Regions from separate parts of the Streptomyces sp. JW3 genome, predicted to be linked through region 1. Evidence: riboswitches for the same ligand, from Rfam matches in the RefSeq annotation. Region 1 holds a riboswitch; each other region holds the start of a gene.
The links. Region 1 has a riboswitch for cyclic di-AMP ahead of ACTT8P_RS29795 (M23 family metallopeptidase). Riboswitches for the same ligand answer to the same signal wherever they lie in the genome.
Positions count from the first base shown of each region.

Region 2: it holds a riboswitch for cyclic di-AMP, as region 1 does, so the genes downstream of both, ACTT8P_RS16960 (LysM peptidoglycan-binding domain-containing M23 family metallopeptidase) here and ACTT8P_RS29795 (M23 family metallopeptidase) in region 1, are expected to answer to the same signal.
Region 3: it holds a riboswitch for cyclic di-AMP, as region 1 does, so the genes downstream of both, ACTT8P_RS04865 (transglycosylase SLT domain-containing protein) here and ACTT8P_RS29795 (M23 family metallopeptidase) in region 1, are expected to answer to the same signal.
Region 4: it holds a riboswitch for cyclic di-AMP, as region 1 does, so the genes downstream of both, ACTT8P_RS06315 (M23 family metallopeptidase) here and ACTT8P_RS29795 (M23 family metallopeptidase) in region 1, are expected to answer to the same signal.

Region 1 is NZ_JBQOUX010000097.1:9,541-15,114, reverse strand. It holds gene lhgO (L-2-hydroxyglutarate oxidase) at 1-756, shown strand, start outside; gene trmB (tRNA (guanosine(46)-N7)-methyltransferase TrmB) at 899-1,729, shown strand; gene ACTT8P_RS29800 (PrsW family intramembrane metalloprotease) at 1,768-3,048, shown strand; gene ACTT8P_RS29795 (M23 family metallopeptidase) at 3,152-4,189, opposite strand; cyclic di-AMP (ydaO/yuaA leader) riboswitch at 4,202-4,359, opposite strand; gene ACTT8P_RS29790 (PP2C family protein-serine/threonine phosphatase) at 4,595-5,574, opposite strand, start outside.
Region 2 is NZ_JBQOUX010000036.1:47,671-53,244, reverse strand. It holds gene ACTT8P_RS16980 (aspartate aminotransferase family protein) at 1-895, shown strand, start outside; gene ACTT8P_RS16975 (helix-turn-helix domain-containing protein) at 961-1,590, shown strand; gene ACTT8P_RS16970 (DUF6126 family protein) at 1,587-1,706, shown strand; gene ACTT8P_RS16965 (tyrosine-protein phosphatase) at 1,743-2,540, opposite strand; cyclic di-AMP (ydaO/yuaA leader) riboswitch at 3,046-3,207, shown strand; gene ACTT8P_RS16960 (LysM peptidoglycan-binding domain-containing M23 family metallopeptidase) at 3,212-4,006, shown strand; gene ACTT8P_RS16955 (SGNH/GDSL hydrolase family protein) at 4,245-5,030, shown strand; gene ACTT8P_RS16950 (MBL fold metallo-hydrolase) at 5,176-5,574, shown strand, end outside.
Region 3 is NZ_JBQOUX010000007.1:1,462-7,035, forward strand. It holds gene ACTT8P_RS04860 (HAD family hydrolase) at 210-1,013, shown strand; gene ACTT8P_RS04865 (transglycosylase SLT domain-containing protein) at 1,040-1,549, opposite strand; cyclic di-AMP (ydaO/yuaA leader) riboswitch at 1,554-1,720, opposite strand; gene ACTT8P_RS04870 (polyprenyl synthetase family protein) at 2,309-3,319, shown strand; gene ACTT8P_RS04875 (LolA family protein) at 3,550-4,815, shown strand; gene ACTT8P_RS04880 (ABC transporter ATP-binding protein) at 4,862-5,574, shown strand, end outside.
Region 4 is NZ_JBQOUX010000009.1:48,697-54,270, forward strand. It holds gene ACTT8P_RS06305 (M16 family metallopeptidase) at 1-193, shown strand, start outside; gene ACTT8P_RS06310 (M16 family metallopeptidase) at 190-1,578, shown strand; cyclic di-AMP (ydaO/yuaA leader) riboswitch at 1,781-1,941, shown strand; gene ACTT8P_RS06315 (M23 family metallopeptidase) at 1,954-2,718, shown strand; gene ACTT8P_RS06320 (GntR family transcriptional regulator) at 2,905-3,600, shown strand; gene ACTT8P_RS06325 (HPr family phosphocarrier protein) at 3,793-4,074, opposite strand; gene ACTT8P_RS06330 (bifunctional acetate--CoA ligase family protein/GNAT family N-acetyltransferase) at 4,235-5,574, shown strand, end outside.

The DNA of each region.
Region 1 (5,574 bases):
GACTACGTCGCCGTCGCCCGGCAGCTCGCCGAGGCGTCCGGCGCGGAGATCCGGTACGGCACCCAGGTACTGCGGGTGGACCGGCGCCCGGAGCTAGGCGTCGCGGTGCGCACCCGGGCCGGGGACGTGGTCCGCGGCCGGGTGCTGGTCAACTGCGCCGGGCTGCACTGCGACGCGATCGCCCGGCTGACCGGCGACGACCCGGGGATGCGGATCGTCCCGTTCCGCGGCGAGTACTACGAGCTGGCCCGCCCGGAGCTGGTGCGCGGCCTGGTCTATCCGGTGCCCGACCCGGCGTTCCCGTTCCTCGGCGTGCACCTCACCCGCTCCATCGACGGCAGCGTCCACCTCGGCCCCAACGCGGTGCCGGCGCTGGCCCGCGAGGGGTACGGCTGGGGCACGGTCCGGCCGGCCGAGCTGGCCGCCACCCTGGCCTGGCCGGGCTCCTGGCACATAGCCCGCAGACACTGGCGCCACGGCGCGGGGGAGCTGCGCCGGTCGCTGTCGAAGGCGGCGTTCACCACGGCGGTGCGGCGGCTGCTGCCCGCGGTGACGGAGGACGACCTGGTGCCGGCGCCGGCCGGGGTCCGGGCCCAGGCGGTGCTGCGGGACGGCACCCTGGCCGACGACTTCCTGATCCGGGAGACACCGCGCGCGGTGCACGTGCTGAACGCGCCGTCCCCGGCCGCCACCGCCGCGCTGCCCATCGGCCGCGAGGTCGCCCACCGGGCCCTCACGGCGCTCGGGCCCACCTGACCCGCCCGGACCGACCTCCCCCCGGCGGGACCGACCCGACTTGTTGGGAACGCCCCCCTCCCCGCCCCGGTCGCTTCAGGCAGGGTCGCCCCCGCCCCGTCCGCCGCCGCCCGACCCTCACCCCCGTAAAATCGGTCCCACTGTGTCTGAATCGCACCCCACCCCCGCAGCTCCCCGGCCGCCCCGCCGCAAGGGCGAGCCCCGTTTCCCGGACGGTCCCCGGGCCGATCCCGCCGGTGACCACTTCGAGCGGCGGATCCGCAGCTTCCAGCCCCGCCGCAGCCGGGTCACCGCCGGGCAGGCGGACGCCCTCCAGCGGCTGTGGCCCGGCTGGGGACTGGACATCGACGGGCAGCGGGTGCTGGACCTCGCCGAGCTGTTCGGCGACGACCGCCCGGTGGTCCTGGAGGTCGGCTTCGGCATGGGCGAGGCCACCGCCGAGATGGCCGCCGCCGACCCGGGCACCAACGTGCTCGCCGTCGACGTGCACACCCCCGGCCAGGGCCACCTGCTGGCGCTGGCCGAGCAGAAGGGGCTGACCAACGTCCGGGTGGCCAACGGCGACGCGGTCATCCTGCTGCGCGAGATGATCGCCCCGGACGCCCTGTCCGGGCTGCGCGTCTACTTCCCCGACCCGTGGCCCAAGAAGCGGCACCACAAGCGGCGGCTGATCCAGCCGGAGTTCCTGGACCTGGCCGCGGCCCGGCTCAGACCCGGCGCGGTGCTGCACTGCGCCACCGACTGGGAGCCGTACGCGCAGTGGATGCTGGAGGTGCTCACGGAGCACCCGGCGTTCGAGAACACCGCGCCCGGCGGCGGTTTCGCGCCCCGTCCCGCGCACCGTCCGCTGACCCGTTTCGAGGGCCAGGGACTGGACAAGGGACATGTGGTGAACGACCTGCTCTTCCGCCGCGTACCGCACCAGGTGCAGCATCGGCACCAGCACCAGGACCAGCCCCCCACCGGCGCCTGAAGCCCGGGCGGCGCCCCCGTCTCGTCAGGATCGATGCCGTGGCCACCAGTACCCCGCCCCCACCGGCCCCGCCCTCCTCCGATGCGCTCCGCTGGTGGCAGCGGAGCCGGGTGCGCCGCGGCGCCCTGACCGCCCTGCTCGCGCTCTGCGGTCTGGTCATCCTGGCCCTGGTGCGCGAACAGACCGGCACCGAGGGCTTCCTGGTCGGTCTCGGCCTCGCCGTGCTGCCCGTACCGCTGCTGCTCGGCGCCTTCCGCTGGCTGGACCGGGTGGCCCCCGGCCCCTGGCGCAACCAGATGTTCTGCTTCGCCTGGGGTGCCTGTGCGGCGGCGCTGATCGCCATCGTCGCCAACAGTTTCGCGACCCGCTGGATAGCGACGGCCACCGCCGACCCGGCCGGCGCGGACACCTGGGGCAGCACGGTGATAGCCCCGGTGGTGGAGGAGTCCGCGAAGGCCGCCGCCGTGCTGCTGGTCTTCCTCTTCCGCAGACGGGACTTCACCGGCCTGCTGCACGGCCTGGTGCTCGCCGGCGTCACCGCCACCGGCTTCGCGTTCACCGAGAACATCCTCTACCTGGGCAACGCGTTCGGCACCGACCGGCTCACCGGCGACAGCGGCATCGCCTCCGTCACCGCGGCGACGTTCTTCGTCCGGATCGTCATGTCGCCGTTCGCGCACCCGCTGTTCACGGTGCTCACCGGCCTCGGCTTCGGCCTCGCGGCGCTGCGCGGCGAGGACCGCCGGGCCCGGCGCGTTCTGTTCCCGCTGTCCGGTCTGCTGCTCGCGATGGGCACACACGCGCTGTGGAACGGCTCCTCGGCGCTCGGCGAGTACGGCTTCTTCGCCGTGTACGCGGCGTTCATGGTCCCGGTGTTCGGCCTGCTGACCTGGCTGGCCGTCTGGTCCCGGCACCGTGAACTGGCCACCGTGCGCGCCGAGCTGCCCATCTACGCGGCGGCCGGCTGGCTGGCCCCGGCGGAGCCGTACGCGCTCGGCTCGATGCGGGCCCGGCGCCTGGCCCGCGCCCACGCCCGCCGGCACGCCGGGAAGGCTGCGGCCCGGACGGTGGCGGAGTACCAGGCGTCCGCTACCGAACTGGCGTTCCTGCGGCACCGGGCGCACCGCGGCCGGGCGGGCGCCGACTTCGCGGTACGGGAGCGGGAGCTGCTGCACGAGCTGTGGCGCCGCCGGGAGACGGCCCGCCCGGCACTGGACCACGCGGCCCGGACCACGGCGCCGCCGGTCCCGGTGGCGCTGCCCTGGCCCCCGTACCAGCCGTACCAGCCCCACCCGGCCCTCCACCCGCACCGTCCGTGAACCGGCAGCCCTGACGTCGGGGGGTTGCCGTCAGGACCACCGGAGTCCGCGACCACCGGAGTCCGCGACCGCGCCCGGCGGTCAGCGGCCAGGCGGCCGGCGATCAGGGATTGAGCCCCTTGCTCTGGAGCCAGGCCATCGGGTCGATGCCGGAGGCGGCGCCGTCCGGGTGGACCTCGAGGTGGAGGTGGGCGCCGGTGACGTTGCCGGTGGCGCCGACCCGGCCGATGACGTCACCCGTGTTGACCTGCTGGCCGACGCTGACGCTGATCGAGGACTGGTGGCAGAACCACAGCTCGGTGCCGTCGTCGAGGGTGAGGATCGTGCGGTAGCCGTAGGAACCGGCCCAGCCCGCCTCGGTGATGGTGCCGGTGTGCACGGCCTTGATGAGGGTACCGGTGGGAGCGGCGAAGTCGAGGCCGGTGTGGTAGCCGGAGGACCAGTAGGCGCCGGCCTGCCCGAAGGTGGAGGTGATGGTGTACGAGGAGGTGGGCAGCGCGTACTGCTTGGCCAGCTCGGCGAGCCGTTCCGCCTCGGCCTTCTTCTTGGCCGCCTCCTCCGCCTTCTTCTTGGCGGCGGCGGCCTTGGCCTCGGCTTCCTTCTCGGCCTCGGCGGCGGCCGCGGCGGCCTTCTTCTCGGCGGCCGCGGCGGCCTCTTCGGCGGCCTTCGTCTCGACCTGGTTCTGCTGCTGCTCGGCCTGCGCCATGATCCGGCCGACCAGCGCCTGGCCGGCGGTGGCGCTCTGCTCGGTGTCGTCCTCGGTGGCGACGGAGACGATGCTGCTGAGCGGCGTGGCCGAGCCCTCGTCCGCCTGCTCCTCGTCGTCCGAGATGATCGAGCCGACGGACGGCAGATCGGGCATGGAGATCGACACCGGCGGCTTGCCGGTCTGCGCGCTGGCCATGCCGCCGGCGCCGACGGCGGCTATGACACCGACGCCGAGGACGGTGGAGCTGCGGGCCAGTCCGCCGCGCTGCTTGGCGACCCGGTGCTTGCCGCGCACCGGACGGACGGTGTCCGCGGTGGGGTTCCACTCCTCGAACGGGCCCTCGTCGGGGCGGAAGGCGCCGTAGCCGAAGGTTTCGGGGCCGGGCTGGTTCGGCGTGAGCGGGGCCTCGGGGGCAGGCCGGTTGGACGCCACGTGGGCGTGCTCCTTTCCTTCCGTCTCCGCCTACCGGGTTAGCTGACGGGTTCGGAGCGGGAAGGTCTCCTACGCGCGTATACGAGCCGTGTCTCCACGACCGTTTACGCCCGATTCACCCCAAGGTGGTGGTTCCCCGGTTCCCTTACGGGATTCGGCGCGTGCGCACGGAGCCGCCTTCTGTGACGGCTGGGACGACCGCGCTGCGTTATCGAACGTTAATAGAAGCGGGCCACTCTTTCCAAGCCGTTCCTCTTGATCATTAAGCTTTCCACCCGGAACCAAGGCCGCACGACCGGCCAAAACGGGGCGAGTTGACCGCCCCTCAGTGCCCATCTCCACCACCCCGCGCCCGGTTTTAAACCTGACGGTATATCAGTTGTTATGCGGAGGGGGATCGCGCTGTCACCGTTCGTGACCGCCGTGCCCCGGCCGGCGTACGGCGAGCAGGGCCATGTCGTCCGCCATGCCGCCCCCGGAGTGCCGCCGCACGTCCGCGGCGAGGACGTCCAGCAGGTCCCCGGGGCGCCGGAAGCGCCGGCCGCCGAGCCGCGCGAGGGGATCGTAGAACTCGCCCCGGGCGTCCCGTGCCTCGGTCACGCCGTCGGTGTACAGCAGCAGGGTGGCGCCGCCGGGGAACGGGGTCTCCTCCGCGCGGTCCGGCCATACGCCCAGCTCGCCCATGCCGAGCGGCAGCGCCGCGTCCCGGCTGCTCAGGGTGCGCAGGCTGCCGTCGGCGTAGCAGAGCAGGGGCGGTGGATGGCCCCGGTTGACGACGCGGACCACCCCGTCGCCATGCGGGAGTTCGACGAGGACGGCGGTGGTGAACCCCTCGAAGGCGTCCAGCCCCTCGCGCCGGGTGCCCTCCCGGGCCAGCGCCCGCTCCAGCCGCTGGGCCACCGCCTCCAGCGTCGACTCCTGCTCGGCGGCCTCCCGGAACGCCCCGATCACCACGGCGACGGCCGCGACCGCGCCCATGCCCTTCCCCCGTACGTCCCCGACGATCATCCGTACGCCGCGCGGGCTGTCCTGCACCGCGTACAGGTCGCCGCCGATGAAGGCGTCCGCCTGCGCCGCCTCGTAGCAGGCGGCGATCTCGAAGCCGCCGAGCCGTTCGGCGGGCTCGGGCAGTACGGCGCGCTGGGCCGCCTCGGCGATCTCGCGGGCGCTGGCGAGCCGTTCGTCGTTGCGGCGGACCAGCGAGTTGACGAAGACGGCGAGCACCGCGACCACGGCGATGGTGACCAGCTCGGTGATGGAGTCGACCTCGTGCGCGACGCCGAGGCCGACCTGGAGCCCTATGACGACGGCCACGGTGACCGCCCCGGTGAGCACGGTGCCACGCCGCGAGTAGAGCGGGGCGGCGGTCAGCGGCGCGGCGGTGT
Region 2 (5,574 bases), on a different contig from region 1:
CGAGGGCGGCTTCCGGGACGGCTTCGCGCCGCTGCTGCCGGACACCCCGGTGCCGCTCGGCGACCTCGACGCGCTCGCCCGCGAGCTGAAGAAGGGCGACGTCGCCGCCCTGATCGTCGAACCCATCCAGGGCAAGGGCGTGCACGAGGCGCCGCCCGGCTATCTGCGCGCCGCCCAGGAACTGCTGCACCGGCACAAGGCGCTGCTCATCGCCGACGAGGTGCAGACCGGCCTCGGCCGCACCGGCACCTTCTACGCCTACCAGCACGAGGCCGGCGTCGAGCCGGACCTGGTGTGCGTGGCCAAGGCGCTGTCCGGCGGATACGTGCCGGTGGGCGCCACCCTCGGCAAGGACTGGATCTTCAAGAAGGTCTACTCCTCGATGGACCGGGTGCTGGTCCACTCGGCCAGCTTCGGCGCCAACGCGCAGGCCATGGCGGCCGGGCTGGCCGTCCTGCACGTGATGGCCGACGAACGGATCGTCGAGAACGCCCGGACCACCGGTGACCTGCTGCGCTCCCGGCTCGCCGCCCTCATCGACAAGTACGAGCTGCTCGCCGACGTACGCGGCCGGGGGCTGATGGTCGGCATCGAGTTCGGCCGGCCCAGGTCACTGAAGCTGCGCAGCCGCTGGACCATGCTCCAGGCCGCCCGCAAGGGCCTGTTCGCGCAGATGGTGGTGGTGCCGCTGCTCCAGCGGCACCGCATCCTCACCCAGGTCTCGGGCGACCACCTGGAGGTCATCAAGCTCATCCCGCCGCTGATCGTGGGGGAGCGGGAGGTGGACCGGTTCGTGGACGCCTTCACCGAGGTGATGGACGACGCGCACAGCGGCGGCGGACTGATGTGGGACTTCGGCAAGACGCTGGTGAAGCAGGCGGTGGCACACCGCTGAGGCGGTCTTTTGCCTGTGGGGCAAAAAAGTTGTCCCACAGGCAAAGGTGCGGCTGAATGGAAGGCATGAGCCCTTCGGAAGCCTCGGGCCCCTCGGACACCGAGCCGGCGGCGGATCTGACCGCCGTCGCTCCCCAGCTCCGCGCGCTGCGCCGCCGCGCCTCCCTCACCCTGGAGGCCGCGGCCCGCGCCGCCGGACTCTCCCCGGCCCACCTCTCCCGGCTGGAGACCGGACAGCGCCAGCCCTCACTGCCCATGCTGCTGGCGCTGGCCCGTATCTACGCTACGACCGTCTCGGACCTGCTCGGTGAGACGGCCGCCGAACGGGACGCCGTGGTCCGCGCCGCCGACACGGAACCGATCGCCGCGGGCGGCTGGACGTACTGGCCGGCCGGCGCGTCCGGCCGCGGCATGCAGGCCCTCAGAGTCCAGGTGCCGTACGGCTCCCAGGGCGACATCGTGCGCGTGCACCCCGGCGAGGAGTGGCTGTACGTGCTCGGCGGGCGGCTGCGGCTGCGGCTCGGCGACACCACTCAGCTGCTCACCCGCGGGGACAGCGCGCACTTCGACTCGCTGACCCCGCACCGCATCGCGGCCCAGGATCCCGACGGGGTCGAGCTGCTGTTCGTCCACACCCTGCTCCAGAGCCCCACGGCCGCGCTGTGCCTGGGCCCCACCGACGGAGTCACACCATGAGCGACATCGAGGAGAAGTTCCCCCGCGCCCTGTGGGTGCGGCTCATCATCTACATCGCCGTGGGCCATGTCTTCGCGGCCTTCGTGTACTTGCTCTTCGAGGTGGGCGCGAAGTGACGTCCCGCGCGAGGGTCCCAGTCCGCGCGAGGTGTCTCAGTCGAGCAGGCGGTCGCGCAGCCGTTCCCGGGTCCCGGGGGTGATCCGCAGCCCCCGCTCCAGGTAGGCGTCGACGCCGCCCCAGGTCCGCTCGACGGTCTCGAACGCGGCCGTCAGATACTCGGCACGCGCGTCGAACAGAGGGCTCAGCAACTCCATGACCTCGGCGGAGTAGGCCGACTCCGAGGTGCCGCTGCGCTTCACCTTGTACCGGCGGTGCTTCTCGTTGGACTTCAGGTAGTCCTCGACGATCGCGTCCCGCTCGACGCCCAGCGCGAGCAGCGTCACCGCGATGGACAGCCCCGCGCGGTCCTTGCCGGCCGCGCAGTGCATCAGGGCCGGGACGCTGTCCTCGGCCAGCGCGTGCAGCACCCGGGAGTGCTCGGCGGTGCGGTCCGTGATGATCGAACGGTACGAGGCGATCATCCGGTCCGCGCCCTTGCCGCCATCGAGGATCTCGCGCAGCTGGTCGAGGTCGCCGTCGCGGACCATCTTCCAGAACTCGGCGCCGTCGGCGGGGTCGGACAGCGGCAGGTTCACATTGCGCACGCCCGGCAGGGTCACGTCGGGGCCTTCGAGCTTCTGGTCGGCCGCGTTGCGGAAGTCGAAGACGGTGTGCAGGCCCAGGCCGGCGAGGAACGCCGCGTCCTCGGCGGTCGCGTGGGCGAGGTGGCCGCTGCGGAACAGCACGCCGAACCGCACCCGCCGTCCGTCGGTGGCCGGCAGCCCGCCGACGTCACGGAAGTTACGTACCCCGGCCAGCTCCGGCTCGGTCGACGGGACCTGTTGCGTCATGGAGGCTCCTCACGGTCGCGCACACCGCCGCGGCTCGGCGGTCCGCACGGACCGACGATACGGCATGACCCCGCCCGGACCCGGCCGTGTTCCGAGGTCCCGCGGACCGCCCCGGGACCGGACTGAACAGGGTGCCGACCGTGCCGCCGAGCCGGGCGTCCACACGATCGATCTGACCGTTAAGTCCCAATGGATACGAATAGTTCGTTTTCCTTTAACGTGCCCCGATCCAGCGGTATATGAGCGAAGGCGCGTGAGCAGCGTCATATCCGTACCTGGTGGTGACGAGAAGCCTTTCGCCATGCGCACGTAATCGACGTGCTCTCAAAGGGTTTTCGCTGAAGGGTGAAGATCCTTAATCCACGGAGAGTGACCGGGAATTGGTCGGCCATTCCCGCACAGTGCGAACTACGGGCCGGCATCGGCTTGTCCACGCGTGTTCCCGTCACTTACGTTCACCACCGATCCGGACGGACGCCTAATCCTGCCGCCGCCCGGAGACCCCACCCACTCACCACCCGTGTTCGGCAGGAGCGGGGGACCCACAGGTAAAACCGCCTGTTCCGGTTCCCGGGACGGCTAGGGGTAAAGCCGCGCCTTTTCCGGCGCGGCCGGGCAGCTCCAGCCCGCACCCGACAGCTCACCTCGCAGGCGCCGGAGAGGAATTCGTCATGCCCGCGAAGGGTAAGCACCGCCGTACCAGGACCCAGCGTCTGACCCGCACGCTCGCCGTCGCCACGACCGGCGGCGCCGCACTCGCCCTGCCGCTCGTCGGAGCGGCCGGCGCGCACGCCGCCCCCGCCGCCCAGTCCGACTCCGCGAAAACCGCGCAGACCTACACCGTGCGCGCCGGTGACTCGCTGGCGAAGATCGCCGACGCGCAGCACGTCAGCGGCGGCTGGAAGAAGCTCTACGAGGACAACCGCGCCGCCGTCGGCTCGGATCCCTCGCTGATCCGCCCCGGCCTGAAGCTCACCCTCGGCGCCGGGGCCGAGGCGTCCGCCACGGCCGAGAAGAAGACGACGGCGCAGCCCGCGGCGGACACCTCCACCGCGGCCACCGGCTTCGTCGCCCCCGTCGACGGCGCCACCGAGGGCACCCCGTACCACCAGTCCGGCAGCATGTGGTCCAGCGGCTACCACACCGGCACCGACTTCGTCGTCCCGACCGGCACCTCGGTGAAGGCCGTCGGCGCGGGCACCGTCGTCACGGCCGGCTGGGGCGGCGCGTACGGCAACCAGGTCGTCATCAAGCTCGCCGACGGCCACTACGCCCAGTACGCCCACCTGTCCGCGCTCTCCGTCTCCAGCGGCGACGCGGTGACGGCGGGACAGCAGCTCGGCCTCTCCGGTGCCACCGGCAACGTGACCGGCCCGCACCTGCATTTCGAGATCCGCACCACGCCGGACTACGGCTCGGACATCGACCCGCTCGCCTACCTGCGGTCGCAGGGCGTCTCCGTCTGACGCCGGCTGCCCCAGCCCCGTGCTCACCGAAGGCCGGACCCCGATCCCCGGGTCCGGCCTTCGGTGTGGGTGACCTGTGGAACGGCGCTCACTTATTCCGGAATTGGCCAACACTTTAGAAGTGGCCTTTCTCACCGCTCGTCAACCCCGTCCTACGGTCGCGTAGGTCACAATCCAAGGTGAATCATGGGTCGACGTGGCAGACGATTCGAGAAGTGAGAAGAGTGCCGGCAAGGCAGTGATCGGGTCGTACGTGGCGGTGGGGGACAGCTTCACCGAGGGGGTCGGCGACCCCGGCCCCGACGGGGCGTTCGTCGGCTGGGCCGACCGCTTCGCCGTCCTGCTCGCGGACCGGCGGCCCGAGGGCGACTTCACGTACACCAACCTCGCCGTACGCGGGAAGCTGCTCGACCAGATCGTGGCGGACCAGGTGCCCAGGGCGGCCCGGCTCGCACCGGACCTGGTCTCCTTCTGCGCGGGCGGCAACGACATCATCCGGCCCGGCACCGACCCGGACGAGCTGGCCGAGCGGTTCGAGCGGGCGGTCGCCGCGCTCACCGCCACGGCCGGCACCGTCATGGTGACCACCGGCTTCGACACCCGCCGGGTGCCCGTCCTCAAACACCTGCGGGGCAAGATCGCCACGTACAACGGGCATGTGCGGGCCGTCGCCGACCGCTACGGCTGCCCGGTGCTCGACCTGTGGTCGCTGCGCAGCATCCAGGACCGCCGCGCCTGGGACACCGACCGGCTGCACCTCTCGCCCGAGGGGCACACCCGGGTGGCGCTCCGGGCCGGCCAGGTGCTCGGCCTGCCGGTGCCGGCCGACCCGGAACAGCCCTGGCCGCCGCTGCCGCCGCGCGGCACCCTCGAGATCCGCCGGGACGACGTGCAGTGGGCGCGGGAGTACCTGGTGCCGTGGTTCGGGCGCCGGCTGCGCGGTGAGTCCTCCGGCGACCACGTGACAGCCAAGGGCACGCTGTCGGCGGACGACATCAGGATGCGGATCTCGGCGGTGGCGTGAGACGGCGGGGCGGGGGACCGCCGAGCGGGACGGCTGAGTTCCCGGAAACCGGTGATACGCGGTGGGCGTAAGTGACCTGCGGCGAAGGCCGCTGTCACACCGGACGACCATAATGAAGGTCTGTCCTACTCCACTTGGAGGTACCGTGGCCGGTTTCCGTTCCCCCAGCTCCGGGCTCCGCGCGCTGCGGCCCGAGGCCTTCGGCGCGGACCCGAGCGGTGAGCGCATGGCGCGCATCCGCAGATCACCGCACTTCGCGAACGGCGTCTTCCAGAACCCGGGAGGCACCGCCCGCACCCGGCCCTCCGGATCGACGTCGCAGCTCGCCAAGAGCTACCTCGACCGCCAGGCTCGGGCCCGCCGGGCCCCGGCCGGCACCATCCCGGTGCACCCCACCACCGTCGCCGACCTGTCCCGTCCCCCGGCCACCGGTCTCCGGCTGACCTGGGCCGGGCACTCCAGCGTCCTGGCCGAGATAGACGGGCAGCGCGTGCTCTTCGACCCGGTCTGGGGCGAGCGCTGCTCCCCGTTCCCGTTCGCCGGA
Region 3 (5,574 bases), on a different contig from region 1:
CCCGACCCCCCGATCAAGTCCCCCTGAACAGAAGGACGGTACCCCTGGGGCCGCGCGGAGGGTAGAGAGCGGAGCATGTTGTTGCCAACCGGCGCACAGCGCTTTAACTGCCTTTAGCCGGTGATGCGTCAGCTTTCGGACATGTGGACCGGTGAACGAGTGGCGGCCGAGGGTGAGTCGGGGGCGCGCGATGTCCGTATTCTCTGATCATGGACCCCACCGCATACGCACTCGTCGCCACCGATCTAGACGGAACGCTGCTGCGCGGCGACGACACCGTCTCCGAGCGGTCGCTCGTCGCGCTCGGCCGGGTGGCCGCGGCCGGGGCGCACCACCTGGTGGTGACGGGCCGCCCGGCGCCGAGAGTGCGCCCGCTGCTCGGCGGCCTCGGCTGCGGCGGGCTCGCGGTGTGCGGCCAGGGCGCGCAGGTGTACGACGCCGGCGCGGACCGGCTGCTGTGGTCGGTCACCCTGGACCGGGAGCTGGCCGAGACCGCGCTCGGCAAGATCGAGGCCGAGGTGGGCCAGGTGCACGCGGCCGTCGACCAGGACGGGGTGGCGGGGCTCACGCTGATCGAGCCCGGGTACCTGATGCCGCACCCGACGCTGCCCGCGGTGCGGGTGGACCGGCGCGACGACCTGTGGGCGGCACCCATCAGCAAGGTGCTGCTGCGCCACCCCTGGCTGTCCGACGACGAGCTGGCGACGACGGCCCGCGCGGTGGTCGGCTCGCTCGCCACGGTCACCATGTCGGGGCCGGGGACGGTCGAGCTCCAGCCCAGCGGCGTCACCAAGGCGACCGGTCTGGCGCTGGCGGCGGAGCACCTGGGGCTGAGCCCGGAGCGGACCGTCGCCTTCGGGGACATGCCCAACGACATCCCGATGTTCCTGTGGGCGGCGCACGGCGTCGCGATGGCCGGCGCCCACCCGGAACTGCGGGCGGTCGCCGACGAGGTCACCACGTCGAACGAGGACGACGGCGTGGCCGTCGTCCTCGAACGACTGTTCAGGTGACGCGTGCTTCCGTCACGCGCCGGGGCTCAGTACGCGCTGAAGACGTTGTCCATCGAGCCGTACCGGTCGGCCGCGTAGTTGCAGGCGGCGGTGATGTTGGCGACCGGGTCGTACAGGTCCCAGGAGGTGCCGTCGACGTGGTAGGCGTCGAAGGTGGGCTGGATGACCTGGAGCAGGCCCTTGGACGGGGTGCCGTTGATGGCGTTGATGTCCCAGTTGTTGATGGCGAACTGGTTGCCGGACGACTCCCGCATGATGTTGCGGTAGATGCCGTTGTACGTGCCCGGGATGCCCTTGTCGGCCATGATGTCGAGCGACTGGCGGATCCAGCCGTCGAGGTTGTTGCTGTAGCCGTTCGCCGCGGTCATCGCGGCCGTGGTGGTCGCCGTGGTCGAGTCGGCGGCCGGAGTGGCGGCGGACGCGCTGGTGGCGCCGGCGATCGGCAGTGCGAGCACGGCCGCGCCGGCCCCGGCGAGGGCGAGCTTGCGGACGAGTCGGTTGGTCCCGGCGGCGTGCCGGAGGCCCTTTGCAGGCATGGTGCGGTCCTCTCCATACGCCTGCGAGGTGAGCTGTCGGGTTCGGGCGGAAAGGTGCCCGGCCGTGCCCTGTCGGGCCCGGCTTCACCCCGAGCCGCCCCGGTCCGGTGGACCGGCGCGGCGACTTACCTGGGTCCCCCGCTCCTGCCGTGAATGAGTCGGATGTGGGTGCGTCGGGCGGTGGCAGGATTCGGCGTCCGCTCGACAGGCCGGGAACGTATGCGACAGCACATGTCCGGAACAAGTGCCGGAATCACCTAACGTGCATGTTGACCTTGGTCTGAGGCATTTGGGGTGCTTGATCCTTTGCTGAAGGCAAGGGTCAACTGGCTTACGGGGCAAAGGGATGGACGCTGCGCGGGCGGTGCCGCGCGACCGGTCGGCGGCGTGAGTCAAGTCACTGGCGTCGACAAGTAAGGCAAATCGGGCAATAAGGCCAACTCGTGCTTTATGGGGCAGCGGTGGCGGGGCGGCCCGCGTCACTCGCCCGAAAGTGGGAACGGAGGTCCATGGGTCGAATGGGTGACGTTCCCGGGTCGCACGACGTTGGGAGGGGTGGTGGGATCCGTGATGTCTCTCTATGTCCGCTCATATCGCCTGATCAAAAACATACAGTTCATGATCTGATACCGACCGGCCTGTAACGGTGGGCGCTATCGGTGATCGAAAGGTGACCGGATACGCTGACTTGAGTGATGGCAGCGACCTATCGACCAGCCGTGTAACCGCGAGTAGACACCAGCAGACAGGAGACCCCTCGTGACCGTCGTCGGGCCGTTCGGGCTGAGCGTGCGGGACCAGGCTCTGGAAGCCGATGTCCAAGCCGGAATGGCGGCAGTCGAGGAAGGACTGCTGGAGGCAACCAAGAGCGAGGTGCCCTTCATCACGGAGGCCGCCCAGCACCTGGTGCGGGCCGGCGGCAAGCGGTTCCGGCCGCTGCTGGTGATGCTCGCGGCCCAGTTCGGCGACCGCCACGCCCCGGGCATCGTGCCCTCCGCCGTCGTCGTCGAGCTGACCCACCTCGCCACGCTCTACCACGACGACGTGATGGACGAGGCCGCGGTGCGCCGCGGGGTGCCCAGCGCCAACACCCGCTGGGGCAACTCGGTCGCCGTGCTGACCGGCGACTTCCTCTTCGCGCGGGCCTCGCAGATCCTCGCCGATCTCGGCCCGGAGGCGGTCCGGGTGCAGGCCCTGGCGTTCGAGCGGCTGGTCACCGGCCAGATCCTGGAGACCGCGGGACCGCAGGACGGCCGGGATCCGGTCGAGCACTACCTGGATGTGCTGGGCGGCAAGACCGGCTCGCTGGTGGCGGTCTCCTGCCGGTTCGGCGCGATGATGTCCGGCGCCGACGAGACGGTCGTCGACGTCCTCACCCAGTACGGCGAGCGGCTCGGCGTCGCCTTCCAGCTCGCGGACGACGTGCTGGACATCGCCTCCGACTCCGACGAGTCGGGCAAGACCCCCGGCACCGACCTGCGCGAGGGCATCGCGACCCTCCCGGTGCTGCGGCTGCGCGAGCGCGCCGCCCGGCTGGGGCTGGCCGAGGACCTCGCCCTGTGCGAACTGCTCGCCTCCGACCTCACCGACGACGACCGGCACGCCGAGGCGCTGCGCCTGCTGCGCGCCCACCCCGCCCTGGAGCAGGCCCGGCGGGACACCGTCCGCTACGCGGAGGAGGCCCGCGCGGCACTGGCCCCGCTGCGGGCGTGCGACGCGAAGACGGCGCTGGTGGAGCTGTGCGACGCGGTCGTGCACCGGGCCGGCTGACGCCCCGTCCCCTACGGGTCGGGGTGTGTCCCGTCGTCGCGTGTCATACCGCAGCAGTACACGGAGTTGAGCCTGCGGTCTGACGCATCCCGGTGGCCGATTTGGTCAGATGGTCATCACGGAAAACCACACATCCTCACCGATTCGGGTGAGAATGGCGGCTCAAGGTGGACTTCAGGGTGACGGGGCGAGGTCACGGACAGCCGCCGGCGACGACGGAGGTAGGGCACATGACACCGTACGAATCCGGAACCGATACCGATACCGATACCGATGCCGAGGAGCGCGGGGCGCGTCGCCGCAGGGCCGCGCGGTACGTCGTCCCGGTCACGGTGATGGGCGTCGCGGCGGCCACCATCGGACTGGTTCCCGCGCTCGCCGACTCCGGGGACCCCGACCTGCCCGACATCACGGCGCAGCAGCTGGTGGAGAAGATCGCCGCGTCGGACACGCAGCAGCTGTCCGGCACGGTCAAGATCAGCACCGACCTCGGCCTGCCGGACCTCGGGGGTCTGGAGAGCGGCCTGCTGTCCGGTGCCACGCCCTCCGGCGGCAGCGGCGGCGCGGACGACGGTTCCGCCGCGGACCCGACCACGAAGCTGACGGAGCTGGCCTCGGGCACGCACACGCTGCGCGTCGCGGCCGACGGCCCCGACCGGCAGAAGGTGTCGCTGCTCCAGGACGCCGCCGAGTACAGCCTGATCCACGACGGCAAGGACGTCTGGGGCTACGACAGCAAGTCCGGCGAGGTCTACCACTCGACTGCCGACACCACCGACGCCGCCGGCCCGGACGGTCGGGCGGAGGAGGTGCCGGCCACGCCCGGCGACCTCGCCGAGGAGGCCCTGAAGGCGGTCGACGACACCACCTCCGTGACCGTCGACGGCACCGCGCAGGTGGCCGGCCGGGACGCGTACCGCCTGGTGATCGAGCCGAAGCAGAAGGGTTCCACGGTCGGTTCGATCAGTGTGGCCGTGGACGCGAAGACCGGGGTGCCGCTGAAGTTCACGCTCAGCCCCGCGGGCGGCGGCTCGGCGGTGGTGGACGCCGGCTTCACCCAGGTCAGCTTTGCCAAGCCGGCCGCGTCGACGTTCGACTTCACGCCGCCGAAGGGCGCGAAGGTGACCGAGGGCGACGAGATCGACAAGGGCGCCGGGACCGACAAGGGCACCGAGACCGACAAGGGCACCGCGTCGGGCAAGGCGGAGAAGGGCGAGGTGGGCAAGGACCTCGACGGCCTGAAGGTCATCGGCGAGGGCTGGAACGCGGTCGCCACCTTCGACACCGGCGCCGAGGGCGGCCTGCCGACCGGTGCCGCCGGCGGTGACCTCGGCGGCTTCCTGGACTCGCTCGGCGACCAGGTCAAGGGCAAGTTCGGTACGGGCACGGTGTTCAGCACCCGGCTGGTCAACGCCCTGCTCACCGACGACGGCACGGTCTACGTGGGCGCCGTCACCAAGGACGCGCTGGTCAAGGCGGCCGACGCGGCCCAGTGAGGGGCCGCGCCCGTACCCCGCCGCAGCGGACGAAGTGAAGGAGCCGATGGACGACGCCGTCATCGCCACCCGGGGACTCACCAAGCGCTACCGCGGCGGACAGCTCGCCGTGGACGGTCTGGACCTGACCGTCCCGGCGGGCAGCGTCTTCGGCTTCCTCGGCCCCAACGGCTCCGGCAAGACCACCACCATCCGCATGCTGATGGGCCTGATCGCACCCACCTCGGGCACCGCCCGGGTGCTGGGCCGCCCGATGCCGCGCGCCGCCCGCGCCGTACTGCCCGAGGTCGGCGCCCTCATCGAGGGCCCGGCCCTGTACGGCTTCCTGTCCGGCCGCGACAACCTGCTGCGCTACGACGCCGCCGACCCGGCCGCCGACCCGCGCACCCGGCGCGACCGGGTGGCCGCGGCGCTGGACCGGGTCGGGCTGACGGCGGCGGCCGGCAAGAAGGCGAAGGCGTACTCGCTGGGCATGCGGCAGCGCCTCGGTCTGGCGGCGGCGCTGCTCCAGCCGCGCCGCCTGCTGGTCCTGGACGAGCCGACCAACGGGCTCGACCCGCAGGGCATGCGGGAGATCCGCACCCTGGTGCGGGACCTGGCCTCGGACGGCACGACCGTCTTCCTCTCCTCCCACCTGCTGGACGAGATCGAACAGGTGTGCACGCAGGTGGCCGTGATGACCCGGGGCCGCCTGATCACCCAGGGGCCGGTCGCCGACCTGGCCGCCGGCGCGCGCGGGCGGCTGGTGGTGACCACGCC
Region 4 (5,574 bases), on a different contig from region 1:
CGTCCTGTTCGGCGACCCGCAGCTCGCCCTGACCGCCGTACAGCGGGTCCTGGAGGTGACGCGGGAGGAGGTCCAGGAGGTCGCCAAGGCCCGCCTGCGCCCCGACAACCGCGCGGTGCTCGTCTACGAGCCCACCGCCCCGGCGGCCGACGCCGACGACGCCACCGACGAGAACGAGGAGGCGGCCAAGTGACCGAGCTGGCCACCATGGAATTCCACCCGCGGCCGCAGGCCGGCGAGCCCAGGCCCTGGGCCTTCCCGGCCCCCGAGCGCGGCACCCTCGGCAACGGTCTGACGCTGCTGCGCTGCGACCGCCCCGGCCAGCAGGTCGTGGCCGTCGAGGTGTTCCTGCGGGCGCCGCTGGACGCCGAGCCGGCCGGCCTGGACGGTGTCGCCACCGTCATGGCGCGGGCCTTCTCCGAGGGCACCGACAAGCACACCGCCGAGGAGTTCGCCGCCGAACTGGAGCGCTGCGGGGCCACCCTGGACGCGCACGCCGACCACCCCGGCGTCCGCCTCAGCCTCGAAGTGCCCGTCTCCCGCCTCGCCAAGGCGCTCGGTCTGGTCGCCGACGCGCTCAGGGCGCCCGCGTTCGCCGACAGCGAGATCGAGCGCCTGGTGCGCAACCGGCTCGACGAGATCCCGCACGAGCTGGCCAACCCCGCGCGCCGGGCCGCCAAGGAACTCTCCAAGGAGCTGTTCCCGGCGGACTCCCGGATGTCCCGCCCGCGCCAGGGCACCGAGGAGACGGTGGCGGGCATCGACTCGGCGGCCGTCCGCGCCTTCTACGAGAAGCACGTACGCCCCGCCACCGCCACCGCCGTGGTGGTCGGCGACCTCACCGGCGTCGACCTCGACGCGCTGCTCGCCGACACCCTCGGCTCGTGGACCGGCTCGGCCGCCGAGCCGCGCCCGGTGCCGCCGGTGACCGCCGACGACACCGGCCGGGTCGTCATCGTGGACCGCCCCGGCTCGGTGCAGACGCAGCTGCTGATCGGCCGCACCGGCCCGGACCGGCACGACAGCGCCTGGCCCGCCCAGGTGCTCGGCACGTACTGCCTGGGCGGCACCCTCACCTCCCGCCTGGACCGGGTGCTGCGCGAGGAGAAGGGCTACACCTACGGCGTCCGGTCCTTCGGGCAGGTGCTGAGGTCGGCGCCCGACGGCACCGGCGCCGCGATGCTCGCCATCAGCGGCTCGGTCGACACCCCGAACACCGGGCCGGCCCTCGACGACCTGTGGAAGGTGCTGCGCACGCTCGCCGAGGGCGGCCTCACCGACGCCGAGCGGGACGTCGCCGTGCAGAACCTGGTGGGCGTCGCGCCGCTGAAGTACGAGACCGCGGCGGCTGTCGCGGGCACCCTGGCCGACCAGGTCGAGCAGTACCTGCCCGACGACTACCAGGCGGCGCTGTACCAGCGGCTCGCCGCGACCGGCACGGTGGAGGCCACCGCGGCAGTGGTGAACGCCTTCCCGGTGGACCGGCTGGTGACCGTCCTGGTGGGCGACGCGGCGCAGATCAAGGCGCCCGTCGAGGCGCTCGGCATCGGCGAAGTCACGGTCGTGAGCGCTGAGTAGCGCCACGCGCGCGCGGGGCGGCTCCGGTGACTGTTCTGTCACCGGAGCCGCCCTATGTCCGAATAGGGCAATTTAATACAGAGGTTGCCTGTCTGCCCTGTGGGATGAGCAACAAAAACCCTGTTGCGTTTGAGTCTTGAACGGACGCCCGCTTAGCGTCTCCCCGGCTGTTCGTCAGGCAGTGCGCCGCACCCGCGGCACCGGACAGTCATCGCCGAGTCCCCGTACGGCGCGAGCCAGGGGAGCCGGGGACCCACCGTCCCTGGGGTGAATCGGACGCCCGCGCGGAAGCGAGGGGGCCCGTAGGAGACCTTCCTGCTCCGAACCCGTCAGCTAACCCGGTAGGCGAGAGGGAAGGAAAGGACCAGCCTCTACATGGCGTTCACGCGCGCCACCGGGAAGCACCGTCGTCCCGGCCGGATCCACCGCAGCACCGTCCGCGCGGCGGGTGTCGCGACCCTCACCACCACCGGCGTCCTGGGCACCCTCGCGGCCCCCGCGCTGGCCGCCGAGCCGTCCCCCGAGGACACCGGCCTCATCCCCGTCATCACCCTCGGCGACTCGGTGGCCGAGAAGGTCGGCGCCCAGGCCGCCGCCCAGCGGCAGGCCGCCGAGGACGCCGCCGCCCGGGAGCAGGCCGAGGCGGACGCCCGGCAGCGGGCCGCCGAGGCCGCCGAGCAGGCCCGCGAGGCCAAGGAGCGCGCCGCCCGCGCGGCCGAGCGCGAGCGCCTGACCACCTACGTGGCGCCCATCAGTGCCTCCTACGTCTCCACCGCCTACCGGGCCAGCAGCGGCCTGTGGTCCTCCGGCACCCACACCGGCATCGACTTCCACGCCGCGTCCGGCACCACCGTCCACGCGGTCGGCGCCGGCACCGTCGTCGAGGCCGGCTGGGGCGGCGCGTACGGCAACCAGGTCGTGATCAAGATGCACGACGGGACGTACACGCAGTACGGCCACCTGTCGTCCATCGGGGTCTCGGTCGGCCAGACGGTCGACCCCGGCGAGCAGATCGCCCGCTCCGGCGCGACCGGCAACGTCACCGGACCGCACCTGCACTTCGAGGCCCGCACCGGCCCGGAGTACGGCTCGGACATCGACCCGGTGGCCTACCTCCGCTCCCACGGCGTCACCGTCTGACCCCGCACTCCCCTTCGAAAGCCCCGGCTCCCCGAGCCGGGGCTTTCGGCGTTAAAGGTGACCAAAAACAGCCCAAGAACAGCCACCGAAACCGACCCCCCATCGGAAAGTGCGGCGCATTGCAATAGAGTCACTGAACACGCGTCAATCGTCGACGTTTCACGGGGATTAAGGCGGAGGTCGGTCATGCGTATTCCGGCGCACTCGGTATGCACGGCGATCCGGGACGACATCGTCGCCGGTGTCTACGAGCGCGGCAGCCGGCTCACCGAGGAACTGCTCGCCCGCCGCTACGGCGTCTCCCGCGTCCCGGTGCGCGAGGCCCTGCGGACCCTGGAGGCCGAGGGCTTCGTGGTGACCCGGCGGCACGCGGGCGCGTGCGTGGCCGAACCGACCGAGCAGGAGGCCGCCGACCTGCTGGAGATGCGGCTGCTGCTGGAACCGCTCGGCGCCGCCCGGGCCGCCCAGCGGCGCAGCGAGGCCCATCTGAAGGTGCTGCGCGGCCTGGTGCGGCTGGGCCAGGAGCGGGCCAGGCGGGGCAACAGCGACGACCTGCGCTCGCTGGGCGGCTGGTTCCACGAGACGCTCGCCCAGGCGGCCGGCAGCGCGTCCCTGACCACCACGCTGACCCAGCTGCGGCACCGGATCGCCTGGATGTACGCCGTGGAGGCGCCGGCCAGCCCGGCGGACACCTGGGCGGAGCACGGTGCGATCGTCGACGCGGTGGCCCGGGGCGACGGCGAGCGGGCCCGGTCGCTCACCGCGCTGCACACCGAGCGGTCCACGGCCGCGCACCGGCTGCGCTTCGCCGCGGCCGCCGACCGCGCGGAGCGTGTGAGGAACTCGCAACGTGCCGTAAACATGCCGAGCCTGCGTCATTAACACGGCCGCCGTATACAAAGAGGAGCTATTCGGCGAGACCTCGGCGGGGTCTATTTCCGCTGCCTATTTGTCGTGACCCGGCGGATGCTTTCGCCAGAGGTCCGGTGAATTCCCGGCGTCCGTGCGCGGAAATACGGAAGCCGCGCCGGCCCCGAAGGGCCGGCACGGCTTCACCGTGTTGCGCGCGGTGGCTCAGACGGTTTCCGGAAGCTCCTCGAGCCCCTCGGCGACCAGCTTCGCCAGCCGCTCCAGCGCGGCGTCCGCGCCCTCGGCGTCCGAGGCCAGGACGACCTCCTCGCCGCCCTGGGCGCCCAGCCCCAGCACGGCCAGCATGGAGGCCGCGTTGACGGGGGTGCCGTCGGCCTTGGCGATCGTCACCGGCACGCCGGTGGCCGTGGCGGCTCGGACGAAGATGGAGGCGGGGCGGGCGTGGAGACCCTCGGCCCAGCCGACGTTGACGCGGCGCTCAGCCATGTGTTGCTGCCCTTCAGGTGATCAGGGTTGTCTGGATCACGGTTGTCTGCACCAAGGTTGTCTAGACCAGTGATCGGTACCAGTGTTCCATACGGTGTCCCCCCAGACTGCCCCAGTCGGCCCCGAGCCGTTGTCGTACCCGCGCCGTACGCTGGGCCTCATGGAGACCGTGCCGGACCGGCAGGAGTACCCCGCCCACTGGGAGGCGGACGTGGTGCTGCGCGACGGCGGCACCGCGCGGGTGCGTCCCATCACCGCCGCCGACGCCGAGCGCCTGGTCAGCTTCTACGAGCAGGTCTCGGACGAGTCGAAGTACTACCGCTTCTTCGCGCCCTACCCCCGGCTGTCCGCCAAGGACGTGCACCGCTTCACCCACCACGACTTCGTGGACCGGGTGGGGCTCGCGGCCACGGTGGGCGGCGAGTTCATCGCCACCGTCCGCTTCGACCGGATCGGCCCCGACGGCGCGCCCGCGCACGCCCCGGCCGACGAGGCCGAGGTCGCCTTCCTGGTCCAGGACGCCCACCAGGGCCGCGGGGTCGCCTCCGCGCTCCTGGAGCACATCGCCGCGGTCGCCCGGGAGCGCGGCATCCGCCGCTTCGCCGCCGAGGTGCTCCCCGCCAACACCAAGATGATCAAGGTGTTCACGGACGCCGGGTACACCCAGAAGCGCAGCTTCGAGGACGGCGTGGTCCGCCTGGAGTTCGGTCTCGAACCCACCGACCGCTCGCTCGCCGTGCAGTACGCGCGCGAGCAGCGCGCCGAGGGCCGTTCGGTACGGCGGCTGCTCGCCCCCGGCTCCGTCGCGGTGGTCGGCGTCGGCCGCACCCCCGGCGGCGTGGGCCGCTCCGTCCTCGACAACATCCGGAACGCCGGCTTCACCGGCCGGCTGTACGCGGTGAACCGCGCCTTCGACAAGGAGCGCGCGGAACTCGACGGGGTGCCCGCGCACCGCTCCGTACAGGAGATCGACGCACCCGTGGACCTCGCGGTCGTCGCCGTCCCCGCCGAGCAGGTCCCCGAGGCCGTCGCCGACTGCGGGCGGCACGGCGTACGGGGACTGGTCGTGGTCTCCGCCGGATACGCCGAGAGCGGCCCCGAGGGGCGCGACCGGCAGCGCGCCCTGGTGCGGCAGGCGCGCGCGTACGGCATGCGCATCATCGGCCCCAACGCCTTCGGGATCGTCAACACCGCACCCGGGGTCCGGCTCAACGCCTCCCTCGCCCCCGAGATGCCGCGCCCCGGCCGGATCGGGCTGTTCGCCCAGTCCGGCGCCATCGGCATCGCCCTGCTCTCCCGGCTGCACCGGCGCGGCGGCGGGGTCACCGGCGTGACCGGCGTCTCGACGTTCGTCTCGTCCGGCAACCGCGCCGACGTCTCCGGCAACGACGTCATGCAGTACTGGTACGACGACCCGGACACCGACGTCGTCCTGATGTACCTGGAGTCCATCGGCAACCCGCGCAAGTTCACCCGCCTCGCGCGGCGCACGGCGGCGGT